Regions from separate parts of the Bradyrhizobium sp. UNPF46 genome, predicted to be linked through region 1. Evidence: riboswitches for the same ligand, from Rfam matches in the RefSeq annotation. Region 1 holds a riboswitch; the other holds the start of a gene.
What was found. Region 1 has a riboswitch for cobalamin ahead of UNPF46_RS37315 (TonB-dependent receptor). Riboswitches for the same ligand answer to the same signal wherever they lie in the genome.
Positions count from the first base shown of each region.

Region 2: another riboswitch for cobalamin. It lies ahead of UNPF46_RS36520 (TonB-dependent receptor); the one in region 1 lies ahead of UNPF46_RS37315 (TonB-dependent receptor).

Region 1 is NZ_LFJB01000009.1:101,238-111,726, forward strand. Features, by position in the region: gene UNPF46_RS05355 (energy-coupling factor ABC transporter permease) at 1-659, shown strand, start outside; gene cobF (precorrin-6A synthase (deacetylating)) at 701-1,471, shown strand; gene cobT (nicotinate-nucleotide--dimethylbenzimidazole phosphoribosyltransferase) at 1,461-2,513, shown strand; gene UNPF46_RS05370 (histidine phosphatase family protein) at 2,520-3,092, opposite strand; cobalamin riboswitch at 3,168-3,370, shown strand; gene UNPF46_RS37315 (TonB-dependent receptor) at 3,487-5,853, shown strand; gene UNPF46_RS05385 (PepSY domain-containing protein) at 5,866-7,293, shown strand; gene UNPF46_RS05390 (serine hydrolase domain-containing protein) at 7,312-8,289, opposite strand; gene UNPF46_RS05395 (ABC transporter substrate-binding protein) at 8,718-10,319, shown strand; gene UNPF46_RS05400 (ABC transporter permease) at 10,337-10,489, shown strand, end outside.
Region 2 is NZ_LFJB01000125.1:18,389-28,877, reverse strand. Features, by position in the region: gene UNPF46_RS36520 (TonB-dependent receptor) at 1-1,391, opposite strand, end outside; cobalamin riboswitch at 1,506-1,720, opposite strand; gene UNPF46_RS36515 (hypothetical protein) at 1,817-2,080, opposite strand; gene UNPF46_RS36510 (hypothetical protein) at 2,189-2,401, opposite strand; gene UNPF46_RS38090 (hypothetical protein) at 2,552-2,728, opposite strand; gene UNPF46_RS36505 (adenylate/guanylate cyclase domain-containing protein) at 2,834-4,570, opposite strand; gene UNPF46_RS36500 (lytic transglycosylase domain-containing protein) at 4,892-7,099, shown strand; gene UNPF46_RS36495 (hypothetical protein) at 7,223-8,830, shown strand; gene UNPF46_RS36490 (tripartite tricarboxylate transporter substrate binding protein BugD) at 8,853-9,827, opposite strand; gene UNPF46_RS36485 (cytochrome b) at 10,028-10,489, shown strand, end outside.

The DNA.
Region 1 (10,489 bases):
TCGTGACGGGCGCCAAGCTCGTGTTGAGTTACGCAACCGGCATCGCCGCAGGCGGCGTTGCCTTGAAGCTCGCAGCCGAGACCGTGCGCGAGCAGGGCGTCGTGTCGTTCGCGGTGCGGACGCTCGCCACCACCGCTCTCGTCTTCACCTTCTTCGAGATCCTGCCGCACTTCCCGGTCGGCGTCTCCGAGGTGCACTTCATCCTTGGCTCGACCTTGTTCCTGCTGTTCGGGGCCGCGCCCGCCGCCTTCGGCCTCGCGCTCGGTCTCTTCTTCCAGGGCGTGTTCTTCGAGCCGGCCGACATCCCGCAATACGGCATGAACGTCACGACGCTGCTGGTGCCGCTGTTCGCGATCCAGGCGATCGCCTCGCGGATCATCTCGCGCAACACCGCCTATGTCGATCTGAAGTACGCCCAAGCGCTGGCGCTTTCGACGACCTATCAGGCCGGCGTGATCGCCTGGGTGGCGTTCTGGGCGCTCTATGGCTCCGGCTTTGCGATGAGCAACCTTGCCAGCATCGCGACGTTTGCGGCGTCCTACGCGCTGGTCATCGTGATCGAGCCGCTGGCTGATCTTGCCGTGCTGGCGCTGGCGAAGTCGCTGCGCGGCGTCACCGCGCCCGGTCTCGTCACCCCGCGCCTGCACAACGCGGCTTAAGGAGACAAGGGGCGGCCGTCATGGCCGCCCCAGCGCCCGCGATGCTCACGCTTTCCCTGATCGGCATCGGTTGCGGCGATCCTGGCCAGCTCACGCGCGCCGCCGTCGAAGCCGTCAACGCCGCCGATCTCATCCTGATCCCGCGCAAGGGAACGGCGAAGGCCGATCTCGCCGATCTCAGGCGCATGATCTGCGCGGATGTTCTGACCAACGACAAGACTGTCATCGCCGAATTCGATCTTCCGGTGCGCGACGCAGGCGAAGCGGACTATCGCAAGGGCGTGGACGACTGGCACGATGCGGTCGCCGCAACCTGGTCGAAAGCGATCGCGGATCATCTCGACGGCGAGGGCAAGGTCGCGCTGCTGATCTGGGGCGACCCCTCGCTCTACGATTCCTCGCTGCGCATCGCGCGGCGGCTCGATCCCTTGCCCAATATCGAGGTTGTGCCCGGCATCACCTCGATCCAGGCGCTGTGCGCGGCGCATGCGCTGCCGCTCAACGACATCGGCGAGCCGTTTCTGGTCACGACCGGACGCCGCCTGCGCGAGGGCGGTTGGCCGGCAGGCGTCGATACGATTGTCGTGATGCTCGACGGCGGCACGGCGTTCCAGTCGCTCGATCCGGAAGGCTTGCACATCTATTGGGGCGCCTATCTCGGCATGCAAGATCAGATCATCCTGTCCGGCGCGCTGGCCGACATCGGTCCGCGCATCGTCGCGGCGCGGCAAGAGGCGCGCGAGCGGCATGGCTGGATCATGGACAGCTACATTCTCAAGCGCGCGCGTGAGGCGAGGCAGCATGCTTCCTGACTGGGTTACCCAACAATGCCCTGCGATCTCCGCGACCCATCGCGACGCCGCGATTGCACGCCAGGCGCAACTGACGAAGCCGACCGGCGCGCTTGGCCGGCTCGAGCAGCTCGCGATCGAGCTCGCAGGCCTGCAGGCGACCGAGCAGCCGCGTGCCGCGCGCGTGCCGATCATCGTCTTCGCCGGCGACCACGGCATTGTCGCGCAGGGCGTCTCGGCCTATCCGCAAGCGGTGACCATCGCGATGATGGCGAATTTTGCCGCCGGCGGCGCCGCGATCTCGGTGCTGGCGCGCGAGCTCGGCTCCAGCCTTGATGTCGTCGACGCCGGCACGCTGGCGCAGGAGGAGATGCCTGATATCGTGACCGACAAGCCGCGCCACGGCACGCGCGATTTCAGCGTCGAGGCCGCGCTCAACCCTGCGGAGCTGGCGTTCGCCTTCGAGGCCGGCCGGCGCGCGGTTGCGCGCGCGGAAGCCAATCGGCCTGATCTCGTGATCTTCGGCGAGATGGGCATCGGCAACACGACCGCTTCGGCAGCGATTGCAGCGAGCCTGCTCGGCGTCAGCGCCGAGGAGATCGCGGGCAGCGGCACCGGCGTCGATGCGGCCGGCCGCGCGCACAAGGCGCGGGTGATCGATGCGGCGATCGCACGTCACGGCATCGGGGGTGCTGCGCCGGAAAAAATCCTGTGCGCTGTCGGCGGTCTCGAGATCGCGGCGATTTGCGGCGCGATCATTGCGGCTGCGCAGCGCCGCATCCCCGTGCTGATCGACGGCTTCATCGTCTCGGTCTCGGCGCTTGCGGCGGTGCGGTTCAACCCGTCGTGCCAGCCTTTCCTGCTGCCCTCGCATCAATCGGCGGAGCAGGGGCACCGGCTGGTGCTGCGCGCGCTGAACGTGCAGCCGCTGATCAGCCTCGATCTCCGGCTCGGCGAGGGATCGGGCGCGGCGATCGCGCTGCCGCTGGTGCGGCTGGCCTGCGCGCTCCACAACGGCATGGCGACCTTCGCGCAGGCCAATGTGCCTGATCGGCCTGTCTGATCGGCTTCAGGCCACGCGCTGGTTGACGGAAACGACGCGCCAGCCGGCCGCGAGCCGGTCGATCCTGGTCAGCGACAGCGGATCGATCACGAAGCGCAAGGCGGCCTGCGGCGTGAGATCCAGCGCGAGACAGAGCGCGGCGCGGATGGTGCCGGAATGCACGACGAGCGTGGCGGGTCCAGCTTCGATCCGCGACAGACCCAGCCGGACGCGCACGACCTGATCGGCAAAGCTCTCGCCGCCCGGCGGCCGTCCGCCGGCGGGGTCATTCCAGAAATGTGCATAGGCCTCGCCGCCGGTTGCGGCGAGCTCGTCGTGCCGGTGGCCGGTCCAGTCGCCGAAATCCTGCTCGCGGAATTCGCTGACGAGGGTCGGTTCGAGCCCCAGCGCGCGCGCCGTCTCGACCGTGCGCCGCGACGGGCTGGCATAACCGGCGGCATCTTGCGGGAGGCGCTGCCGCAGCACCTCCAGCCGCGCGCGATCGCCGAGATCGGCCGGCGCGTCGGCAGCGTGGATCGTCCCTTTGACGCCATCGACCGGCGCGTGCCGGATCAACCAGAGGAAGGTCTCGCCTTCCATGCTCATCTCTCCAAAGGAAGTTGGCCGCTGTGGCAATAACACCGCATGGGATACATTGACTCTGTCGTGATGGTAATCCTAGATGCTCGCGACGGTTTCCCCGAGAGGGGATGAAAAGGGAATGCGGTGCGGGGAATTTGTCCCCAATGCCGTGGCTGCCCCCGCAACTGTGAGCGGATAATCCTTCGTCACAAGCCACTGGGTCCTCGGTCCCGGGAAGGCGACGAAGCGGTGATCGACCCGCGAGCCAGGAGACCTGCCGTCAGCCGTGGTCACACGCGAAGATGTCGGTCGGGGAGTACAGACATTCGGCTTCATCGGAGGGCTGACAAGCCCGTGGTGAGACCTCGTTCGCTGTGACGTGCCACTGACGTCATACCGAGGTCCGAAAATCGTGTCTTCCATTCATATCGTACGACCGCGCGGCTTCCTGCTCGCCTCCGCTGCCCTTACGCTGGCTGCGGCTGATATGCCGGCCGCGCTGGCGCAGCAATCTCGGGAGCCGCTGCCGCCGATCGAGGTGTCGCCCGCCCAGTCCCGCAAGCAGGCGAAGCCTGCCGGGCGGGAAGGGCAGAGCGCACGTCGCGCGTCATCGCGCCGATCCGCAACTGCTGCGGCCGCGCCAGGGCCTGCGGTTCCGGGCGCATCGTCGCAAGTGCAAGCGGCGACGCCGCTCAACTCCAATGCGGTCGCCGAAAGCGCTTCGCGCCTCGGTCTGACCGTGCGCCAGACGCCTGCGACCGTGGAGGTGATCTCGGCCGAGACCATGCGCGAGCAGGGCTATCGCACCGTGTCCGAGGTGGCGCAGGGTGCCGTCGGCGTCACCTCCGGCGACGCGCCCGGAGAGCCGGCGGGCTTCTCGATGCGCGGTTTCACCAACAGCCAGATCAACACGCTCTACAACGGCATCAAGATCGGCCCGCAGAACATGACCTCGCGGATCATGGACACGGCCAATCTGGAGGCCGTGGAATTCCTCAAAGGTCCGGCCTCGCTGATCTCGGGCGAGGGCGCCGCCGGCGGTGCGATCAACTTCGTCACCAAGCAGCCGCACACGGGGCCGATCCGCAACGAGGCGGATTTCTCGTATGACTCCCTGAACTCGTTCCGCGCCCATTACGGCTCGGGCGGCAGCACCAACGTTCAAGGTCTCGACTATCGCTTCGACATCAGCCGCTCCTCGCTCAACGGCTTCGTCGACGACACCTATACCAAGACGCTCGACGTCTCCGGGCAGCTCAACTACCGCATCTCCGACAGCCTCAAGGTCTGGGGCGCGATCGAGTACCGCGAGGATCGCGGCAAGGCCTATTGGGGTGCGCCGCTGGTGCCGGTCGCCTTCAGCGGCTCGCACGCGACGAGCGGGATCGTCTCGGGCAATTACGTCTCGAACTACAACAAGACCAATCTCGGCGCGGTCACCATCGACGACCGTACCTTCAGCACCAATTACAACGTACTCGACAATCGCAACGTCGCCCAGGAAGTCTGGCTGCGCGGCGGCTTCGAGCTGAAGCTGGCGCCCGACCTGACCTTGAAGAGCCAGGCCTACGGCTATGGCGCAGAGCGCAGCTGGTTCAACAACGAGATCGAGGCGTTCAACTCCGGTACGAACCTGGTGGATCGCGAACGCTTCTACGTCGCGCACAGCCAGCGCCTGGTCGGCAACATCACCGACCTGATCTGGGATACGAACATCGCAGGTTTCGACAACCGGCTGGTCACGACGCTGTCGTCGAGCTATCTCGATTTCGTCAGGCCGGGTGCGGCGAATTTCCCCGGGGATTCCGTTTCTCTTGTCGATCCCAACCGCGGATTCTACGGCCTGCTTACCGCACAGCAGCAGACTGCACGCATCGACAACGAGGCGCTCTCGTTCGAGGACCGGCTGAAGCTGACGCGCAGCTTCGCGCTGGTCGGCGGCCTGCGCGTCGAGCATATCGGGCTCGACCGCAATTCGACTGACGTCAACGGTTCGGTGAAGGCCGGCTTCCCGTTCACCAAGGACTGGGCGCCGGTGACGGGGCGGATCGGCTACACCTGGGAGGCGGTGCCGGGCCTCACCTTCTTCAGCCAGTACGCGACCGGCGCCGACGTGTCCGCCAACAACGTCTTCCTGTTGTTGCCGACCCAGCCGCTGGACCTCACGACGTCGCGCACCTACGAGACCGGCGTCAAGCACCTGTTCTGGGACAATCGGGCGGAGTGGTCGTTCTCGGCCTATGATATCCAGCGCAAGAATGTCTATGCGGCCGCCGGCGGGCAGGCGCTCAATATTGCCGGACGGCAGGAGTCCAAGGGCGTCGAGCTCGCAGCCTCGGTGCGGCCGATCGATCCGCTGCGGCTGTGGGGCAACATCGCCTATGTCGACGCGCGCTATGCCGACTATAATTTCGTCGGCGGTTCGTTCTCCGGCAACGCGCCGCCGAACGTGCCGCGCATCGTTGCCAATGCCGGTGCATCGTATCGGTTCTTCACGCCGTGGCCGGTGGAGCTCGGCATCACCGGCCGGCATGTCGGCGACCGCTACAACACCGACGCCAACACGGTGACGATGAAGGCGTATACCGTCGCCGACGTCTACGCCTTCGTCGACATCCCCAAGACGGTGTTTGGCGCGGTCGACCAGGCCCGCCTGACCTTCCGCGTCCGCAACATCACCGACAAGCGCTATGCGATCTGGGGCGATCCGTTCTATCCCGATCAGATCTTCTTGGGCGCGCCGCGCACCTACGAGCTCTCGGCGGCGTTCAAATGGTAGGGTGCTGACGAGATGATGGGCGTGATCGTCCTGCTGCATCGCTGGCTCGGGGTCGCGTTCTGTCTGCTGTTCGCGATGTGGTTCGCGACCGGCATCGTGATGCACTTCGTTCCATTCCCGTCGCTCACGGAAGCGGAACGTTTTGCCGGGCTTGCGCCGCTGGACCCAACGGCGGCGCGGATCGCGGTTGCCGATGCCGTGGCCGCGAGCGGCATCCCCGATGCGACGCGCGTGCGGCTGATCCAACGGGGCGATGGGCCGGTCTACGTCGTGTCGATGGCCGCGCACCTGCGCGCGGTTCGCGCGACCGACGGGCAGGACGCGTCGGTGCGGTCGGCCGATCTCGCGCTCGCGATTGCGGGTGCGCATGCGCGTCAACGCGGGCTCGATGCCGCGCATGCGGCTCTCGTTGCGCGCGCGGCCTTCGACCAGTGGAGTGTTCCTAACGGCTTCGACCGTCACCGACCCTTGTTTCGGGTGGCGCTCGGCGACGCGACCGGAACGGAGGTCTACGTCTCCTCGCGCACCGGCGAGGTCGTGCTGGATACGACGCGAAGCGAGCGCGGCTGGAATCTCGTCGGCAGCGTGCTGCACTGGATCTACCCGACCGTCCTGCGGAGCGACTGGGCGCTGTGGGACGGCGTGGTCTGGACGCTGTCGCTGCTGGCCCTGATCGCGGCCCTGCTGGGGGCCGTGCTCGGCATCGTGCGGATCAGGATGAGGAGCGGCCGCCTCGCAACGCCTTATCGCGGCTGGCACGCGCTGCATCACGTCCTCGGCCTTGCGGCGATGGTGTTCGTGCTCAGCTGGATCTTCAGCGGCTGGCTCTCGATGGATCATGGCCGGCTGTTCTCGCGCGGGCAGCTGACGGGCCCCGAAGCCGACGCGGCGAATGCCGTGCCCGATTGGGCCGCAGCATCATTGCTCAACAAGACGCCGCTGCCGTCATCGGTCCGGGAGGCCGAATGGTTTGCCTCCGGCGGCGAAGTCTACCGCCGCGATCGGCTTGCGCTGGATGCGCAGGCGCTGGTCAGGACGGAAGATGCGTCTGATGCGGGACAAGGCGGATTTCTCAGCGCGCGAGAGGTTCGCGGCTTGACGACCCGCCTTGCTGCGGATTGCGGCATTCCCGGCATTCTCGCGGGCAATGACGACTATCCTGCACGATCCACCGTCCCGGGTGCACCGGTCTACCGTTCGCATTGCGGCGAGGTCTGGTTCGATATCGACAGCGCCGACGGCACTGTGCTGCAGAGGCTGGATGCTTCGCGTCGTGCCTATCGCTGGGCGTATGGCGCGCTGCACACGCTGGATTTTCCGACCCTCATTGCGCGTCCTCTCTTGCGCGACATCCTGATCGTCGCGCCTTGCGGGCTCGGACTTGTGTTCTCCGTCACGGGAATCGTCATCGGCTGGCGGCGCCTGCTTCTGTCGCGTTGACCGCTTGGTGCGCGCCAGTCAGCCCGCCACCGGAATCGCACGCAAGACCTCCTTGAAAACGCCGGACTGCAGCTGAAACGCGCGCGGGCTGTAGTCCTGATAATACCCTGCGGTCACAGCCACCACGAGATCGAGCTCGGGAACGACGCGGATGGACTGCCCGCCGCGGCCGAGCGCGGCGTCCCAATGGATCTCGCGTCCGCCATGGAGGGAGCGGCCAAGCCACCACAGATAGCCGTAGAAATAGGGGCCCGTGGCTTCCAGCCGCGGTCTCGTCGACGCGTCGATCCACGCCTGCGACACGATTTGACGATCGTTCCAGCGGCCGCCCGCGAGCACGAGCTGACCGATCTTGACCATGTCGCGCGGGCGCAGGCGCAATCCTCCTCCGGCGTCGGTGTCGCCCTTCACGCGCGTCCATTCGTAGCGGGTGATGCCGAGCGGCTCGAACAACACCTCGCGCGCGAATTCGTCGAGCGGCTTTCCGACGGCCTTTCGGATGATGGCCGAGACGAGCGTGAGCGCGCCGGTGTTGTAGAAGAAATCCTGTCCGGCCGGCGTCACCACGGGAAGACCGAGCACATAACGACAGGGGTCGGCGGCCATGTGCATGCGCGACTCGTCATTATTGTAGTTGCCGGTGCTCGGCGTCGCCTCCACCCATTTCAGGCCCAGCGACATGGTGAGCGCGTGCGACAGGTGGATGCGGTCTTTCTCTGGCGAACGCAGGTCGGACAGCTCGGGAAAGAAGCTGAAGATCGGTTCGTCGACGCTCGCGATCAGCCCGCGATCGATCGCGATCCCGAGCGCGAGGCAGGCCACGCTCTTGGACACCGATTTCATGTCGTGCAGCGTATCGGCATCGAAGGTGGCGTTTGCGATGGGACGATCGTTGATCTCGTCGGAGCCCGTCAAATAGCGCTCGAACACCAGCTTGCCGCCGCGCGCGACCAGGACGGCGTGCACATTGGCGGACGCCGCGAGCCGGTCGGTCATCCTGCACAACGCCGCGGTATCGACGAGTCCGTCCTCAGTGGCGGACGCAATTGGCCAGCCATCGGCTTGTGGGGCAGGGATGCCGCAACTTCCGGGCTCTGCGGTTAAAGGCATCCCGGCGAGCGGTGACAACGCCGCTCCACCGATGAGCGACATGAACTGGCGCCGTTTCATCCGATCGTGCCGCTCTCGTCCACGACAACCTCATTAATGCATCGCACAATGCTGCCATCAGGAATTGTCGAAGGCAATGGTCGATTCGCCGGCCTACGCTGCCGGCCGACCTCGAGGTCTGGCTCACGAAAATGACAGTGAGATCGCGCTGGTGAAGGCGCATTTAGTGGCATACCATTTGCAAGCGAATGAGCTCTGGTTTCACTGCTCTTGGCCAACGATGGCCGGCATCACGGCAATAACGGGAGAACTTCATGGATCGCAGGACCGTATTGAAGGGACTGGCCGGCGCAGGCGGTTTGGCGTTGACCGGCCTCTCGGCACCGGCCATCGCGCAGGGCGCGTCAGCCCGCACCTTGCGCTTCGTGCCGCAGGCCAATCTCGCCAATTTCGATCCGATCTGGGGTACGCAATATGTGGTGCGCAATGCGGCCGCGCTGGTCTGGGACACGCTTTACGGCATCGACGCGCAGCTTCAGCCGCAGCGCCAGATGGTCGAGTCCGAGGAGACCTCCGACGACGGCAAGACCTGGACCTTCAAGCTGCGCCCTGGCCTCAAGTTCCATGACGGCGAGCCGGTGCTGGCCAAGGACGTCGTCGCGAGCCTGTCGCGCTGGGCTGCGCGCGATCCGATGGGGCTGATGATCATTGCGATCCAGCAGGAGTTGACCGCCGTCGACGACCGCACCTTCAAATGGGTCTTGAAGCAGCCCTTCCCGAAAATGCTCTACGCACTGGCCAAGAACAATGCGCCGTGCTCCTTCATCATGCCCGAGCGCATCGCCAAGACCGACCCGTTCAAGCAGATCACCGAATATGTCGGCTCGGGCCCGATGACATTCGCCAAGGGCGAATGGGTCCCCGGCGCCAAGGCCGTGTTCGAGAAATTCGCCGATTACGTCCCCCGCCAGGAGAAGGCATCGTGGCTGGCCGGCGGCAAGCAGATCATGGTCGACCGCGTGGAATGGATCGTGATGCCGGACCCGGCGACCGCGGCGGCTGCGCTGCAGAACGGTGAGGTCGACTGGTGGGAGAACCCGATCGCCGATCTCGTGCCCGTGCTGAAGAAGAACAAGAACATCAGCGTCGACATCGGCGATCCCCTCGGCAATATCGGCTCGTTCCGCATGAACCATCTGTTCGCGCCGTTCAATGACGTGCGGGCACGGCGCGCGGTGCTGATGGCACTGAGCCAGGAAGATTACATGCGCGCGATCGTCGGCGACGACACCGCGCTGTGGAAGCCGCTGCCGGGGTTCTTCACGCCTGACACGCCTGTCTACAACGAGCTGGGCGGGGAGATCCTCAAGGGCAAGCGCGATTTCGACGCGGCCAAGAAGCTGCTCGCCGAGAGCGGCTATTCAGGTCAGCCGGTGACCTGCCTCGTCGCGCAGGACCAGCCGATCACCAAGGCGCAAGGCGACGTCACCGCGGATCTCCTGAAGCGGCTCGGCATGAATGTCGACTTCGTCGCGACCGATTGGGGCACGGTTGGCTCGCGCCGGGCGCAGAAGACACCGCCCGGGCAGGGCGGCTGGAACATGTTCCACAGCTGGCATGCCGGCGCCGACTGCATCACGCCCGCCGCCTATACCGCCATCCGCGCCAACGGCGACAAGGCCTGGTTCGGCTGGCCCAACAGCCCGAATACCGAGAAGGAGATCACGGGTTGGTTCGAGGCCAAGAGCATCGACGAAGAGAAGGCCGCGATCGGGCGGGTCAACAAGGCGGCGATCGAGGACGTCGTCTACGCGCCGACCGGGTTCTTCCTGACCTACACGGCATGGCGAAAGAACGTCTCCGGCATCACCAAGGGGCCGCTGCCGTTCTTCTGGGGCGTATCGAAGTCCGCATGATCGTGCGCTGAGGTCAGATGCTCTCCTACATCCTCCGTCGCATCGTCGCGACCCTGCCGGTCATGGCGATCGTCGCGCTGTTCGTGTTCAGCCTGCTCTACATCGCGCCGGGCGATCCCGCCGTGGTGATCGCGGGCGACCAGGCCAGCCCGGAGGATGTGGAGCGCATC
Region 2 (10,489 bases), on a different contig from region 1:
AGGCTGACGTTCTGCACCCGTGCGCCATAGGAGATATCGGTCGTCGGCGCCACGCCCAATGCGTGCTGGAAATAGCCCGCGACCGTCTGCTGCCTGAGGTCGTAATTGTGCCAGGCGGCGAGCCCCTTCCCGGCGCCGCGGTTCTGCTCAAAGCTCGCATCGTAATAGTCGATGCCGGTCAGGAGCTGCGAGGGCATGCCGAGCAAGAGGCTCTTCACGCTGAGCCGCGGCGTGATCGACCATGTCGTCAGATGGGAATCGACATAGGTCGAGGTGAAGAAGGCCGGGACCGGCATCGGGCTGGAGAAGAACGCGCTCTGCTGCTTCTTGTCACGCACGCCGCCGTCGACGATGAGGTCGACGCCGTTGACCAGGGTCTTGGTGAAGCCCGCCGTCGCGCCATAACCCTGCTGGTTGGCATAGTTGAACGGCGTGCTGGTGCCTCGCCGATTGCTCGTGAGCTCGTCGAGGCCGATGGAGGGATCGACGGTGCGGCCGCCCGGCAGTCGCAGTTCCTGATTGTCGCCGGTGACGGTGAGAAACGCAGTCAAGCCTGATGTGGTGTAGTTGAGATTGCCGACGGCATTTTTCTGGGAATAGCGATTGTTGTCGCGATAGCCGTCGGTGCTGACGGCATTGCCGTAGAACGAGGTCGACCACGGACCGGAATTGAGTGAGGTCGAGACGTTGCCGAGCCTGGTGTTGAACGAGCCGAAGCCGGCTTCGATGCGCGCGGTCACGGGCGGCCCGCCGACGCCGTTCCTGGTGACGATGTTGATCACGCCGCCGACCGCGTTGTCGCCGTAGAGCACCGCGCCGGAATTACCGCGCGTGATCTCGATCCGCTCGATGGAATTGAGCGGGATGGTGGAGAGGTCCACCTGCGCCATGTCGACGTCGTTCAGCCGCCGGCCGTTGACCAGCACCAGCGTATTGGCGGTGGCAAAAGCGCCGAAGCCGCGCAAATCCACGCTGGTCTTGGCGCCGATTGGGCCGCCATAGAACGTGGTGATCTGGGCTCCCGGCGTCTGCGCCGCGATGATCTCGGCAAGCGTCTGCGACGGCGAATGCGCGATATCGGCGGCCGTGATGACGGTCGTGGCGGCGCCGACGATGCCGCCATCGCCGGCGCCAGAATCGGATCCGGACGAGCCGGCACCACGCCCTGCCGGCGCGACAGTCGCGGCTTCCCGCGGCCGCGCCGCATCGCCATTTCCGGTCGCCCTGGCCCGCGTGCGGTTCTGATCCGCCGGCTGCTTCACCTCGATCGGCGGCAGCTGCTCGGCAAGGGCCTGCTGGGCGAAGGCGGCAGACAGATCGAGCGAATGGAGGGAGACGGACGCGAACAGGCCAGCGCTGAGGCGCCAGGCGGCAGAGATGGGACGGGACACAGTTGAAACCTCGGTATGACGTCAGTGGCACGTCACAGCGAACGAGGTTCCACGGCAGAGCGATGGATTGCTCCGGTGAAGCCAATGTCTGTACTCCCCGACCGACATCGTCGCGTGTGACCACGGCTGACGGCAGGTCTCCTGGCTCGCGGGTCGTGACCTCTACGTCGCCTTCCCAGGACCGAGATTCCCAGTGGCATGAGACGAAAGATTCACCGCTTACAGTTGCGGGGGCAGCCGTGGCGTTGAGACAGATCCCGGCGTTGGGACGTCCCGCACCACATTCCCTTTTGATCTCCGTGAGGAGAACCGTCACCGGCCATTTACGTATCGTTCCGCCGGAGAGTCAATCGACGGCCTGCCGTTGTCACCCCCGCCGGCCGACATCGCCGTACCGGCCGATGGTTCATGAGAGCGGGGCCGGGTCAGGTCCGCCCCCGCAAACGTTGCGCCTGGGCCCAGGCGGCAGCGACGTCGCGTGGCGGAACGTCGACGCGCTTGATGGGGGTCAGTTCGCCGGAGGCCGAGACGATCGCGGTCTCCTCGCGGCGGCACCGCGTGCAGACGAAGCGGACCTCATGTGGGGACGCCGACCAGCTCGACCGCTTCACATTGGCCGCCATCGGCCAGGTATCGCAATGCGAGCACGACACCAGAAATCGACCGGGATCGAGCATACCCATTTCCATCGGACTCCGCGTCCTGCCGTGTCCCTCAATGATTAACCCACGTGAATCGTTCCGGTGCCCGAGCACCGCCGGTTCCGTCCCGGGAGCAGCCGCTGCCTGCGAGTGCGCTCAGCGCGCGCCCTTGAGGGTACAGGAGGTGGTGCAAGTGACCGTCGTGCCATGATCGCAGGATTTGCAGGCGCTGACGCACTGGTTCATGTCGCGGGGATTGTAGCTGTAGTTCCGCAACGGGCAGACCGGCGTGGTCGAGCCCGTGATGTCCTGCTCCTGGTCGCAGGCGGCCGTCATGAGCGCGAATATGATCACGGCAACGAGGCGCATGGGATTGCCCTGTCAGACTTGGCAATGACACTCGCGAGACGCGCTGCATTGCAGCGAACCCCGGCCTTCCCACCACGGGCATCGCCGATCAGCGACGCCTGAGTGCCATCAGGATGCGCGCCAGATGTTAAGAACGGATTGCAGCCGGCCTCAGGCCGCAGCCCTGGTCGCGATTGCCTGCCGCATGTCCACCGCCAGCTGACGGTACTGCTCCGAAAGCTTCAGATAGAACTCGCGCTTGGTGCTGTCGGTGGCGAGCTTGGCGATCAGCTCGCATTCGGCCGTGAGTGTCTCGAACCGTTCCAGCCTGTCCTGAAGTTCTGGCATCGGCGTGTCCCCATCAAACGCCTCAAGGACATCCAACCTAAGCCCGCGGAATAGGTCACGGCGAACATCGTTATCGAGTAGAATCAATTTTTCCGATGCGGCCGCCTATTTGCTGTCGAGCCGCCAGGCGCCGTCCCATCCCTCGTCCGGCGGGCTCGCCTCGAACTGCGCGATGCGGCCGAGCATGGTGCGCGAGGGGCCATCGCCGGGGACGGCTTCGAGCGCCGCGTTGAAGCCGGCGCGCGCCGCATCGAAGCGCCGGATACGATAGGCGGCGAGCGCTTCGGCATAATGCGCGCGCAAGCCGGCTTGCGCATCGGTCAGTGCGCCCGCCCGCGCCATCACCTCGAAGATCGGCTGCGGCGCGCTCTGGCCCGCGACGGCCAGACGATCGATCTCGCGCAGCTCGAGCCGCGATCCGATCGCCTCGGCCGTTGCCTGCGAGACCAGGATGCGGGTGCCGTAGACCTTGTTGGCGGCCTCCAGCCGCGAGGCCAGGTTCACGGCATCGCCCATCACGGTGAAGCTCATCATCAGCTCGGAGCCGATGCTGCCGGTCAGGACCTCGCCGGTGGCGATGCCGATCCGCAAATCGCACGGCGCGGGCATGGCGCGGATGCCAAGCAGGTCGGGCAGCTGCCTCTGCAGCGCCGGCACCTGGTCGGCCATCTCGATGGCGGCGACGCCGGCCAAGAGCGCCTGCTCGTCCTCCTCGACGAAGGGCGGGCCCCAATAGGACATGATGGCGTCGCCGATATACTTGTCGATGACGCCGCGATTGCTCCTGACGGGCGCGGACATCACCGTGAAATAATGGTTCATCACCTTGACGAGGCCGCGCGGCGTCATGCCCTCGCTCATCGAGGTGAAACCGCTCATATCGCAGAACATGATGGTCATGACCCGGCGCTCGCCGTCGATGGCGACCTCCGGCCGGTCGATCAGCCCCTGCACCACCTTGGGATCGATGTAGCGGCCGAAGGTCTCGCGGATGCGCTCATTGTGCCTGAGCTGCTCGGTCATGCGGTTGAAGGCTGCGGCGAGCTCGCCGATCTCGTCCTGGGTGGAGACGGTGATGGTCTTGTCGAAGCGGCCCGCCTCCACCTCGCGGGTGCCGGCGAGCAGCAGCCGCACCGGGCGCGTGATACCGCTGGACACCATGAGCGCAAACACAAAGCCGACGATCGCCGCGAGCAACGTCACGACGCCCGACACGACGATCGCCTGATGCTGGCGGCTGATCACCTGCGACGTCGAGAAGAACACCTGCGTCAGCATGTCGGCGCGGATCGCATCGACCTTGCGGTTGAACGCGTCGCGCAGACCGTCGAGCTGTTCCAGCGTGCCGCGGGCCGCGGCCATGTCCTTGGCCTCGACCTGCTTGAGCAGTTTTGCATTGCCCTCGTCCAGATTGCGCCGCAGCTCGGTGACGGCGTTCTCGATGCGGACGTCGATCCGCCCCAGCGCGGCATTGTCCGAATACGTCCTGGGATCGTCGATGATCGCGTTGATGAGCTTGCGCGCGGCCTCGGCCTCCTCCTCGAACTTGCGGTCCGATTGTTCGAAGGCGCGAAGGCGCGCCGTATAGGCCTCATCGTCCGAAGGGGCCTCCATTCTGGTCATGACCATCCGCCGCAGCGCCAGCGCGCGCTCCAGCGATTGGATGTTGGCGCGGGCCAGATGGCTGTAGGCCGGGATGTAGCGGTTGGTCAGCTCGTCGAGCAGGACGCCGACCTGGCTGGACATCACCATCGACAGGATCGAGGTGACCAGCATCAGGACGATCAATCCGAGGGCGATGCCGACGATCTTGCGCCGGATCGACTGGTTGAAAAGCGGCATTGGTGCGGGGCAAAGGCCAGAAGGATGGAGCGATGGAACTCCATACACCGGATCCGACCAGGGGAACACGCGCAATTGGGGTCCGCTGACGCCCGGAACCGACCCGGCCGTCGTGCAGGGCCGGATCGTTAACGAAGGTTAAAGGGACTGCCCTTTGCGCCAGTCCCGAAGTTCCCGCGTCGCATCTGTATTTTGCCGCATTGTTGCGACAGCGTGAGGAATGCGGGACGATGCCGTGGCATCGTCTTCGATGCCTTTGATTCTCAAGCCGCATGTCGTCGCGGACCTTGGTTTGTAGTGGTTTCGCAGGGGGACCATGGAATGAACCAGTGCCTACGCTCGCTCGCGTGTGTCGTTGCCGTGGCCGCGTTGGCCCTCATTCCCACCGAGCTGGCAGCGAAGAGCAGTCACAAATCGTCCGCGCCGAAGAAGTCGCATGAGGCGAAAGCCGGCAAGCAGCGTCATGCCAACGCCGGCAAGGCGCGGCATGTCAAGCAAGCAAATGGCAAGCATGCCGAGGCCAAGCGCAAGTCGAAGACGCAAGACGAGGCGCCCGCAGACAAGCCGGCAGCGCCGGCGCTCACCGGCGACCTTGCCGCGCTGAAGGACGCGATCGATCTCGCGCGCAAGGGCAAGACCGAGGACGCCAGCGCCGCGCGCGACCGCATTGCCGATCCCGCTGGCCAGAAGCTCGCCGACTGGTTCATGCTGCGCCACTCCGAGAGCACGGCGAATTTCAAGCGCTACGCCGCCTTCCTCGCCGCCAATCCGGACTGGCCGAGCCGAACCCTGCTCCGCCGCCGCGCCGAGGCGCGGCTGTGGCAGGAGAAGAGCGACGCTGCCACCGTGCACAAATTCACCATGGACCGCCCGATCAGCGCCAAGGGCAAGTTCGCGCTCGCCCGTGTGCTGCTGACCGAAGGCGATGCCGACCGAGCCGCGCGCCTCGTGCGCGAGGCCTGGCGCACGGACGAATTGTCCGAGCGCAGCGAGGAGGATTCCTACGAGGCGTTCCGCGATCTCTTGACCGCAGACGATCATCGCGCCCGCATGGACAAGCGGCTCGGCGCCAAGGACTACGCGGCTGCGCGGCGCGCCGCAAAGCGGCTCGGCGAGGACGAGCTTGCGATCGTCAAGGCCTGCGCCGCCGTGACTGGCAAAGCCAACAAGGCCAAGGACTATCTCGACGACGTCTCGACGGAAGCCCGCCGCGATCTCGGTTATGTGCTGTGCCGCGCCCAATGGCACCTGCAGAAGGACCGCATCGACGACGCCGCCGAGGTGATCCTGGCCGCCGCACCCGACACCATGGCGGCGCAGGATACCGACGCCTGGTGGCGCGAGCGCCGCCTGCTCGCGCGCAAGCTGCTCGACCAGGGCAAGTCCAGAACCGCCTATGACGTGGTGCGCACCGCCGCGGTGCCCGAGAAGGAAGTCTATCGCGTCGACTACCACTTCATGTGCGGCTGGATCGCGCTGCGCTTTCTTGGCGATCCCAAGGCGGCGATGGTGCACTTCGCCGCGATCGACGAAGGCTCGGCCAATCCGCTCGCGCTGTCGCGCGCCCATTATTGGCGCGGCCGTGCGGCCGAGGCCATGGGCGCCATGGCCGATGCGCGCATGAGCTACAGGGCCGCGGCGCGCTATCCGACTGCCTATTACGGCCAGCTGGCGCGTGCCAAGCTCGGTCTCGACCGGATCGAGCTGCGTCCGCCCTCGCCCGTGCTGGCCGCAGTCGACACGTCGCCCGCCGACGAGCGCGTGCGCGCCGCCGAGATGCTCTACGGCATCGGCGAGCGCGACATGGTGTTCTATTACGCCGAGGATTTCGCCAAGGAGAGCACCGACGTCACGGCGCTCGAAGCGCTCGGCGAGCTTGCCGGGCAGCGCAACGACGCGCGCGTGATGCTGGAGGTCGGCAAGACCGCGCTGGCGCGCGGGCTCGCGCTCGACCATTACGCCTTCCCGACCATCGGCATCCCCGAGCACAAGCAGGTCGCGCCCGCGATCGAGACCAGCGTGATCTATTCGGTGGCACGCACCGAGAGCTCGTTCGACCAGCGCGACAAGTCGCCCGCGAACGCGGTCGGCCTGATGCAGGTAACGCCGGAAGCCGGCCGCGACACCGCCAAACGCTTCGGCTTGACTTATGACTGGGACAAGATGGTCTCCGATCCCGTCTACAACACGCAGATGGGCGCGGCCGAGCTCAGTGCGCTGCTGTCGGAATATCGGGGCAACCAGATCATGACCTTCGCCGGCTACAATGCCGGCCGCGGCCGCGTGCGCGAATGGGTGCAGGCGCGCGGCGATCCACGCGACCCCAATGTCGATCCGGTCGACTGGGTCGAGCGCATCCCGCTGTCGGAGACGCGCAACTACGTCCAGCGCGTGATGGAGAACGTGCTGGTCTACCGCGCGCGGTTCGAAGGCAGCGGCATGGTCGCCGGCAAGACCGACGAGCGCGTGGTGACGAAGGACGCCAGCGCCAAGGCAACGCCGGTGGGATTGACTGGGGCCGGCGACTGATCGTCGGGCCCTGAGGCTCCAGGCCGTCAGCCCGGGACCACCAGGCCGCTCATGGGGCGGACTGTCACACCCGCGCGCGGCGTTGCAGAGTCATCTTGACGCAACTCCCCAAATTATTCAATTTTGGCGATCGTTATTTTTTTGTTGCATTTTTTGGGTGTATCGATGGATTGTACGCGCGTTTCGGTGCCGCTCGATCGTATTTCCCGCAATCTCGTCCGCCTGGCGACGCTAGCCGGAATTGCCCTGATCGCCATAGGAGGTTTGCCGGCCAAGGCGCAGAACCAGGAAGCCTGCACCCAGCTGGAAGCCAAATTGGATGTGATCAAAGCGGCGGACCGGGAGATTGCCGAGGCCGATGGCATCATTGACGCGGCCGGGAAGTCGGAGACTGAAAAGACTGCGGCCAAGGAGCAGAAGGAGGCCGCAAGCAAGATCAAGGCGGCCGCCTCGAAATCCAATCCGTTGCAGTACGAGCTGAACAGGCTCTCGACTTTACCGGCCGAGCTGCGCGTCGAGAGCAGCAGCAACAGTCTGCCCGGCGGAGGGCAGGCCTGGTTCAACATCGTCGGTGCGCCCTTCAGCGACGAACGTGCGAATGTGTGCGTCCGGCTCTATCAACGAACCTCGCCGCAGCCGCGATCGGCGGCTCCTCCCCAACCGGCGCAGCAGAAACCACCCGCGCAGCAGACAGAACCGGCACAGTCGGAGAACTTCACGCAGGTCTCGATCGCGCAATCCTATCGCTTCGTCGATGCGACAGATAAGAACACGCCGAAATATCGCATCATATTCAATGTGGAGGCTCCGGGTTCGCCCCAACTGCAGTCAACAGACCGGGACTACCTGCTGGTCGCGTTCTTCGCGGCCGCCAAACCTGCCGATAGCAAGCTGCTAACCTACTTCACCACGAAGTCTGTGACGCACAAAATGCCGGCTGTCATCGCGGCGCTGCTGTTCGTTAGCATCATCTATATCGGGCTGGCCTGGGCGACTTATGATCTCAAGGACATGGGCGACCTCACGGGTCTGAGCCGCGACCTCTATGCCGTCAGCCCGATCCGCATCACGGCCGGCGTTCTCGGCGATTCCAGCATCTCTCAAGTCCAGGTCGTCCTGTTCACCTTCATCGTCGCGGGACTGCTGTTCTATCTATGGCTCCGCACCGGATTGCTTGCGAGCATCTCCGCCGACCTGCTTTACCTCCTCGGCATCAGTGCAGTGGGCGCCGGCGGCGCCAAATACACGGCCACACTGAAGGCCGAGCTCGACAAGGAAGCGAATGATTTTGCGCTCGCCAAGGGCTGGTACAATTGGACTCCAATACCGGCAGCCAAGAACGCAAATCTGGCAAACCTGCTGATGACCGGGCAGCGACTCGACGTCTACAAATTCCAGGTGGCCGTCTTCACTCTGGTCGTCGCAGCCTACGTCCTCTCCAGCGGTCAGAACGATCTGGGAGACGTCACGATATCAGAGACGATGCTGTATCTGATCGGCATCTCCCAGGGCGTCTATATCGGCGGCAAGGCGATTACCGACCGGAAAACGCTGATCGAAAATGCGATCAAGAAGATGAACGCTCTGGAAAAGGAGACGGACCCAGCCAAGAAGAAGGAATATGCCGCCGCGGAGGAGACAGCGAAGCGGGAATTCGCATCGTTCTTCCAGCTGGAGCAGGACAAGCCGCGCGACCTGCCCCCACCGGCGCCACCCGCCCCGATTCCATGAGCGGCGCCGATCCCGCTCCGCCTCAATCCACCTTGATGTTCGCCGCCTTGATGATCGGCCACCATTTTGCGATCTCGGCCTTCTGACGGGCACCGAGCGCTTCGGGCGTGAGCTGATCCTTCGGCGTCATCTCGAGGCCCTGGCCTTCGAGCTGCTTCCTCACGGCGGGATCGTTCAGTGCTTCCACGGCCGCGGCGTTGAGCTTGGCCACGATCTCCTTCGGCGTGCCCTTCGGCACCCATAGGCCCGACCACAGCGTCATGTTGAAGCCCTTCAGGCCCGCCTCTTCCGCGGTCGGGATGTCGGGCGCCGAGGCGAGGCGCTTGCTGTCGGTGATGGCGTAGGCGCGGATGGTGCCGGCGCGAACCTGGGCGATCGAGTTGGAGGTCTGGTCGACGATGAGGTCGATCTGGCCGGCGATCAGGTCGTTCAGCGCGGGCGCGGTGCCGCGATAGGGCACATATTGCAGCTTGATACCGGAGACGCTTTCGAAATAGACGCCGGCAATGTGGCTGCCGGAGCCGGCGCCCGCGGTCCCCGCCGTCGGCGGCGAGGGGCGCGACTTCAGCCATTCGATCAGTTCCTTCAGCGACGTCGCGGGCACCGCGTTCTTGCTGACGACGATCATCGGATTGCTCGGCAGCAGCACCACCGGCTCGAGGTCGGCGACGAGGTCGTATTTGAGCTTGTAGACGGCGCCGTTGGCGACGTGTGTCCCGAGATGGCCGAAGGAGATGGTGTATCCGTCAGGCGGCGATTGCACGGCACGGGCAACGCCGATCGAGCCACCGGCGCCGGTGACGTTCTCGACCACGAGAGGCTGGCCGAGCGAAATGCGCATCCGCTCGGCGAGCACGCGCGCCATCGCATCCGACGGTCCGCCGGCCGCGAACGGCACGATGATGGTGATGGGATGGGTGGGATAGTCATCGGCGCGCGCGCCAGACGTCAATCCAAGACCCGCAACGAGTAGCGCCCATAGCAATTTACGCCCCATGCCTGCTCACCTCCGCCCTTTCTTGCTCGCGCGACACCGCCGCGCTTTCTTGTTTCGAGCTGACAAATATCACGCTATTGGCATTAGACACATCATTGCGAACTACGTAATTCGTCGCGGCCTGCAGCATCAGCCGCGGGCCGAACGGTCCTTGGGAATGTCGCTGGCCGTTCTGGCCGGCACGATATGACCACGAGCCCATGACGATCGAATCAACGTCCCCATCCTACGCGCCGCTGCTGCGGTGGATTCACTGGACGACTGCCATCCTGTTCATCATTGCGATGCTGATCGGCCTCTATTGCGGCCTGCAGTCGCCGGGCACGTCGCCGCGCCGAGAATTGCTCGAGGTGCATAAATCGCTCGGCGAGACGCTGCTTTTCCTGACGATCCTGCGGCTTCTGGTTCGCGCCGTGACCAAAGCGCCGTCAATGCCGCACGATTCCAGTGCGTTCGTCCGGCTTGCGGCCGGATTGAACCATCTGGTGCTCTACGGTCTGCTCGTCGCGATGCCGGTTACGGGATATTTGTTCTCTTCAGCCGGCGGCTATCGATTGAAATATTTCGGGATGTTCGATCTGCCGCGCCTGTTTGCAGGCAATCAGGTCGTCGCTCATCTTGGCGAAGCCGTCCACGGTGTGCTTGCTTGGCTCGTCTACGCC